Regions from separate parts of the Frankia sp. Hr75.2 genome, predicted to be linked through region 1. Evidence: predicted binding sites of a transcription regulator. Region 1 holds the regulator's gene; the other holds the start of a gene.

Region 1 (3,679 bases):
TGCAACTACAAGATGTTGTGTCCACCGTAGCGCACACCCCCGACAGATCCGACACCGGCCCCTCCGGCGCATGTGGTCCTCAGGTGTGTTCTCGCCAGCCCGCGCCGGGGCCACGACAGGCGGTGACACCAGCCGGACGTGCCCTCGGTGGGGCAGCCGCAACACCTGACGCACCGAAAGCCCCGGGCATGCCGGGCCGCCGAGCTATCGGGGCGTCGGGGCCGCAGCAGGAAAGCCGGGTCAGGGGAGCCGGAGCTCCTGACCGGGCATGAGCGTCACCGTGTCGAGGCCGTTCAGGGTCATGAGCCCGCGGACGGTGTCGCGGGCGTCGGCCTCGGGGGCGGCCTCGTGGGCGATCTCCCAGAGTGTCTCCCCGGACCGCACGACGTGCGTCCGGTAGCTCACCGGGACGCCGGTGAACGCCTGTGACGCCGTCACCAGCACCAACGAGAAGACAAGGCCGAGGAGCGTGCTCGCCAGCGCCACCACGACGATGCGGCCGCGCCTGGTCAGCCGCAGCGGCGGCCGCGCACCCGACCTCCCCCGCCCACCGGCCCGCGACCGGGACCCGGCCCGAGGTCGAGGTCGAGCCTCAGGCCGGGCGTGGGGCTGAGGCCGGGGACGCTGGGGCTGGGACTGCCCACTCGGCCCAGGACGCGGCCCGGGCGCCGCGGCGGCCGACCCGGCCGCGACCAGCCCGACGGCTGCCTCACGCCACCACATGCCGGGCATCTCGATGACGGACGCCCCGGATCGCCGCTCACCGCCCCGCCTGGACTCACCGGGCGGCACCGTGGCGGCCGGAGCAGCCCCCGAGAGACCACATCGGGCGCCACGAGAGCGAACCGGGCGCCCTACCGGCACGCGGCCCATGCCGCGCACCGCCACCCCCCGCACCCCGCGGCCACGGACGGCGACTCCGCCCACCGCGGCTCCACGCACGCCGCGTGCCCCCCGCGCACCCGTCGCGACCTGCGCACCCTGCCGCAGCGCGCAGCTGCGGGACACCGGGTGACCCCGCCGAACTGACGCATTCCCACCGGCCGCACCGCCACCGTCGGTCATGCCAACCTCCCAGGCGCGAACACTCGTTCGATCGAACGCCTGAGCGATTCTTACACGGCCGCCACGCACACTTCCCCCGACACGCTCGAACAGACGTTTGAGATTCGGCGACCGGCCGACTACCGTCAAGGACGATCAGTTGTGGACGATCGTGCGAGATGAACCGAGCACGAAGGACCCTGCCAAACCGATCAGCCGAACCGATCAAAAGTTACTAATCGGACAAAGCATTGGAACGACCGGGTGGGTGTTGGCGGAGCCGGGCCGTCGACCACCCGGTCCTTGGCAGCCGCCGGTGGCACCATCCGCCGCGCGGAAGCATCGACAGGAGAGCGGTAAGCGATGACCAGCCAGGAACGGGGTACCCGCCGAGGTGACACCCGTGGCAACGTCCGGGATTTTCCCGACAGCCCCGCGGACGCCTCGGGCCTGACGCAGCGGCAGAAGAAGGTGCTCGAGGTCATCCGGTCCGCGGTGGAGCGGCGTGGATACCCGCCGAGCGTCCGGGAGATCGGCGAGGCTGTCGGCCTGACCAGCACCAGCAGCGTGGCACACCAGCTCAAGGTGCTGCAGGAGAAGGGGTTCCTCCGGCGCGACCCGAACCGGCCGCGGGCGATGGAGGTGCTTCCGATCGGCGGCGCGAAGGCCGGCGGGCGTTCCCGCGCGGGTGCCGCGGCGGCGGCCGGCGCACCCGCCGAGACCACGGCGCTGGAGGCCGGCACGCCCACCTACGTCCCCCTGGTGGGGCGGATCGCCGCCGGTGGGCCGATCCTCGCCGAGCAGGCGATCGAGGACGTCTACCCGCTGCCGAAGGAGATCGTCGGCGAGGGAACTCTGTTCCTGCTCAAGGTGGTCGGCCAGTCGATGATCAATGCCGCCATCTGTGACGGCGACTTCGTCGTCGTCCGGCAGCAGCCGGTGGCGGACAACGGCGAGATCGTCGCGGCGATGATCGATGGGGAGGCCACGGTCAAGCGGTTCCGGCAGCGCGACGGCCGGGTGTGGCTGGCGCCGGAGAACCCGGCCTTCTCCGACATCCCGGCCGAGGACGCGACCATCCTCGGCCGCATCGTGGCGGTGATGCGCCGGGTCTGATCCCCGGCACGCGGCCGGCACCGGGCAGGCCAGGCACCGGTCAGACGTCAGGCGTCTGACCGGTGCGGTGTTCAGCTCGCGGTGTTCCGTCGGGGCTGGTGTTCAGGCAGGGCCGTCAGGCGCGGAACGGCTCCAGCTCGGCGGCCAGGCCCACGGGCACGCGCGCGGCGACCTCGGTGCCCTTGCCGGTGTGCTCAACTCGAAGCACCTCGCCGATCTGGTGGATGCGGGAGACGAGATCGCCCCGGGTGTAGGGCACCAGCAGGGACATCTCGACCTCCGGGTGCGGTATCCGCGCCGAGAGCGCCTCCACCAGCTCCTGCAGCCCCGCCCCGGACCGCGCCGAGACGAAGATGGCGTCCGGCACCGCCTGACGCAGGACGGCGAGCGTGGTCGGGTCGACCGCGTCCACCTTGTTGACCACGATGAGCTCGGGCACCCCGGCCGCGTCGATCTCGGCGAGCACCTCGCGCACGGCCGAGATCTGCCCCATCGGGTCCGGGGCCGAACCGTCGACGACGTGCAGGACGAGGTCGGCGTCCACCACCTCCTCGAGCGTCGAGCGGAACGCCTCGACGATCTGGTGCGGCAGGTGGCGCACGAAGCCGACCGTGTCGGCCAGGGTGAAGATCCGGCCGTCGGGCAGCGTGGCCCGGCGCACCGTCGGGTCGAGGGTCGCGAACAGCGCGTCCTCGACCAGTACGCCCGCCCCGGTCAGTCGGTTGAGCAGCGACGACTTGCCGGCGTTGGTGTAGCCGGCGATCGCGACGGCGGGAACGGCACCGCGGCGGCGTGACGACCTCTTGGTCGCCCGGACGGTGGCCATCCCGGTGAGCTCTCGGCGCAGCTTGGTGATGCGCGCGCGCAGCCGGCGACGGTCCGTCTCGATCTTCGTCTCACCGGGGCCACGGGTACCGATCGGCGCCCGGCCGCCGCTGGCGGCCTGCCGGGACATCGACTCACCCCAGCCGCGCAGCCTCGGCAGCATGTACTGCAGCTGGGCGAGCTCGACCTGCGCCTTGCCCTCGCGCGACGTCGCGTGCTGGGCGAAGATGTCGAGGATCAGCGCCGTCCGGTCGATCACCTTGACCTTGACGACCTCCTCGAGCTGGCGCAGCTGGCCGGGGGTCAGCTCGCCGTCGCAGATCACCGTGTCCGCGCCGGTCGCCAGTACGATCTCGGCGAGCTCCTTGGCCTTGCCGGAGCCCACGAAGGTCGCTGCGTCGGGCCTGTCCCGGCGCTGCACGAGCGCGTCGAGCACGACCGAGCCGGCGGTGGTGGCGAGCGCGGCCAGCTCCGCCATGGACGCCTCGGCCTCGACCTGCGAGCCCGACGTCCACACCCCGATCAGAACGACCTGTTCCAGCCGGAGCTGGCGGTACTCGACCTCGGTGACGTCCTCGAGCTCGGTGGTGAGGCCCGGGACACGGCGCAGCGCGCCACGGTCCTCCAGGTCGAGCCCGTCGCCCTCCTCGTCGAAGAACGAGAACCCGTCGGCCTCGGCCAGGGCGAGCGCGGT
Region 2 (3,679 bases), on a different contig from region 1:
GGACGCGACCAGCGCAGCCCTAGGCCCAGCTCCCACGGTTGGGACCTTCGCCAGTAGCTGTGTCTGACCGGAGCGGACAGCACGGAGCCGGACGATTCAGTAACGCCACGCAGAACCGTACAACACGGGAACGACGCGCCGTGCGCCAATCTCGGTTGCCGCCGTGGCATTCCGAAAGACCACGGCGACGCCACCACGGCCAGGGCCCGAGGCCGGCTAGGCGACCAACGGCAACGGCCGGCATCCCGTGAAAGATGCCGGCCGCCAGCAGGACCGTCCGCAGCTACGCGCGCACCGGACGCCGAACACGGACCATGTCCGCCAGCGCCACCACCGACCGAGGGTCGAGCCGGAGCAACTCCGAGAAGAGCCGCTCACCGGTCGGGCCCTGTGGCGTCGCATTCAAGAGCGTGTGCAGCGCGTCCTGGTACGACGTCCACGCGCCGGACCCCCACGACCCGGACGGAGGCACCCAGCCGCCGCTGGACATCGACGAGTCGCCGTGCATCGACCGGAAGATCAACCTCACGTCAGTCCCACCCGGCACAACCGGCCGATGATCGGTGTAGATGACCCGCGGCAAGGTCGCGGTTACGTCGACGAGGTCCCGCAGCATCGCACCCGCCGCGATCGTCACCTCATAACGGCCATCCGGACGCGGCTCTACAGCGACGAACGGACGCCCCTCATACGGGTTACGCCAACCACCAGAACCAGGCGGAATACTGGGCACGGGTCACTCTCCTGTTTACGCAGGTTGTGATCAAGGTCCTGGTGTGGGTGTGCCACCACCCCGCCAGGACCGCCTACCTCAATGATACAACGCAGCGCTCCATCATTTTGGAGGATCGTACGATCACGGCGTGACCGACGACGACCCGTTGCTCAGCTACAGCCAGCTAGCCGAACTAGCCGGAGTCCAGCCGAGCACCTTGCGTCGCTACCGGGCTGAGGGACGCATGCCCCCGCCCGACGAAGAGCCCACGCCCGATCGCCCCAGGTGGCGCCTGTCGACCTACAACGCATGGATGGCAAGCAGACCCGGACGCGGACGCAGCCTCAACGCACGCCAACCCAACACCGACAGCTAGACCCCGCAAACACGAAAAAACCCGCTTGCAACAGCAAGCGAGTGCATCTATGCAGGTCGGACGTCACATCGATGTTCTATTTGCGTACCCAAGTGCCACCAAGCACGTGATGTACATCATATGTGCAGTTTGGTCAGCCTCCACTAGCCGGGGATCTCCCCGGGATCCTCCGCCAGGCCCAGCAGGACCGTCACCGGGACCACGACCTGCACCTCGCACGGCAGTGGCACCGCGTGTTCGGTCCGCCCGCACAGGAGGTCGACGAGGACGTCCGCGCGGATCTGGTCACGGCTGCGGGTGTCCTCGGCCGTCCGGTGCGCGGCGATCCCCTGGGTGATCTGATCGACCCGCTGGTAGCAGGCGGTCGCCTCGTCGGCGGGCAGCACCGCGGACAGGCAACTCGTCCCGTCCTCGCCCGGTGACACCCACACCCGCCGTTCCTTTTTCCGCGCCCGCGCGCGTTCGGCCGCGCCGGCCGGGTCCAGCCGGTGTACGGCACGGCGGCACGCGTCGGTGAACGCTCCGCGGGTGGGTCGGGCGCCGCCGGCCAGCACGCGTGCTTCGACCTGCGCGACGAGCGGGTCGTTGAGCGGGCGGACCGCGTTCTCCAACGAGCGCAGCCGCTGCAGATCCAGCACCCCGGCCTTCAACGCCTCCACCGCGTGGGGTAGCCGGCGCGCCACCGTGCACGCGAACAGCATCTGGCTCGCCGCGGCCTGCGGGGACAGCCCCAGCACCGCCGCGACATCCTCCGGAGCGAACTCGTCAAACAGAACCTCCCGACCGGCCGCCGGGGGCCGTAGGTCCGCGAACTGCGCCAACAGCGCCAGCAGGTCCGCGTGGCTCGCCGCTATCGACCGGACCGCCGCACCGATCTGACCCAGCAGCACACGCACCCGCCCCTCGAACACCCCCTCCTGCTCCGAGGAGTCGACCGGGCCGGAACCGCTGTCGTCAACCTTCACACTCCGCGCGGTATTCATGGCGCAGACACCCATCCCACAATCGAATCGAACACACGTTCGACCATAAAGGTGTGTGCGCCACCCCGACAAGCGCGAACCAGACGAGACCACACTAAGTTCACATTCACCCAGGCACTCACACTCCTCGACACATCAAGCACGAGAAGAGGTAAAGTGACCGCGACACGGAACAGCCGACTCACCCCTTCCACGATCGGTCCCATCGATACACACAAGAGATTGCAGCCGCACGAGCATCGGCAGCCGAGCGTCGACGCACGACCACGACACCGTTAACCACTTATCAACGAGTGCACCAAATAGACATAAACCGTTAGCGAATCGGTCTCACACCGTCAAGGTTGGGACGCGAATGACTCAACAAAAGATGGCACTGATATCGATATTGAGCTAAGCCCACTGTCACCACGTGCACCAGAGGCTCATGAGAGAGAACCAGGAATCATGATGCACGTAGCCGCGTTGATCGGCAGCCGAGTCGTAGGCCCTGCTAGCAGCCAGAACGGTCCCGCCAATGTGATCTGCGTCTACGACCGGATCGCGGTGGCGGGTCCCGGGGGCAGTCGGGCCCACACCCATTCGACTCGTGATCGTGAGCGTGCCCCCGAGCACGAACGCCGCGAGGGCCTCAGGAGGCACAGGTGGGGGCCCGGCCGCGCCGACCACGCCGTCCACAGGGGCGTCCCAGTGATCAACTGCTCGAGGCTCCTCGTGGTGGCCGGACCGTGATCGTCGGATTCAAGGCGCGGGCCACGGTGACCGACGATCCCGAGGTCTCCCCGTTCCGCGACGGCACGGAGTCCATTGCGGGCAACCGGATCATGACTCATTCAGCTTGGTCTCCGTGTACGGCGAGCCTGACGAACCTGGACGCCCTCGGCGCGCTTCGTCCGGGCGGCCTGGAGGGCGTCGTCGCCCACGCGTTCCGCGGTCGCTCCGGCGCGCTGACAGACGGCGATCGGGCCGGCGAGGTGAGGGGGCTGCGCGTCGAGAGCGCCCCACCGACGTTCTCGGACGGATTCGACACGATCGTCGGGGAGCGTCGACTCGCACCAGTCGACTGTGTCCGGGCCGGTTGGTGGTACCTGGCCCCTCCGCAGTACGCTCCTGAACGGAAAGCTGCAGCTCAGACGCATGATGACCGCTTGCACGGCGGTCCGTCGGCCGGCCGGGATCCATCGGCCGTTCACGGAGCCGCCACACAGACAGCCGCCGTCGGTGCAGTGCGCCGAATCCCCCGATCGGTGCCAAACGCGCCGGCGGCGGCGCTGGCGGCGGGAGCCACTGGGCACGACGCAGTTGCAAGCCAGAGCAGGTGGGCCGGGCCGCCTGCAATCGGCGGACGACTCGGCTCGGCATCTCTGACACGCGTGATGGGGACGACACCCCGTCGCTGGCCTGACACTGAAGTCGTGCCGACGCTGTCCGACGACGCCATTGCCGCGCTCACCGCGGACCTCGCCCCGCTCGACGCCGATCTGACCGCCCGCTTCCCCGGCGATCCGGGCACCCGCCAGCCCGTCCACACCTGTTATCTGCCTGCCGACCGGCTGCACCCGGACGTCGTTCTCGAGTGGGGCGAAGCCGCCCGGGAGGCGCTGC

What was found. The regulator LexA, encoded in region 1, represses DNA repair genes until DNA is damaged. The targets are predictions, from matches to a motif close to CGAACNNNNGTTCG.
Region 2: AC559T_RS05740 (DUF222 domain-containing protein) is a predicted target of LexA. The motif match lies at 2,103-2,116, and genes of this name have one in related genera.

Annotation. Positions count from the first base shown of each region.
Region 1 covers NZ_CASGGV010000303.1:32,332-36,010, forward strand. Annotated here, with positions in the region: gene AC559T_RS25120 (LysM peptidoglycan-binding domain-containing protein) at 241-486, opposite strand; gene lexA (transcriptional repressor LexA) at 1,408-2,160, shown strand; gene hflX (GTPase HflX) at 2,276-3,679, opposite strand, start outside.
Region 2 covers NZ_CASGGV010000054.1:3,354-7,032, forward strand. Annotated here, with positions in the region: gene AC559T_RS05730 (hypothetical protein) at 284-637, opposite strand; gene AC559T_RS05735 (helix-turn-helix transcriptional regulator) at 864-1,091, shown strand; gene AC559T_RS05740 (DUF222 domain-containing protein) at 1,235-2,056, opposite strand; gene AC559T_RS05745 (DUF6986 family protein) at 3,490-3,679, shown strand, end outside.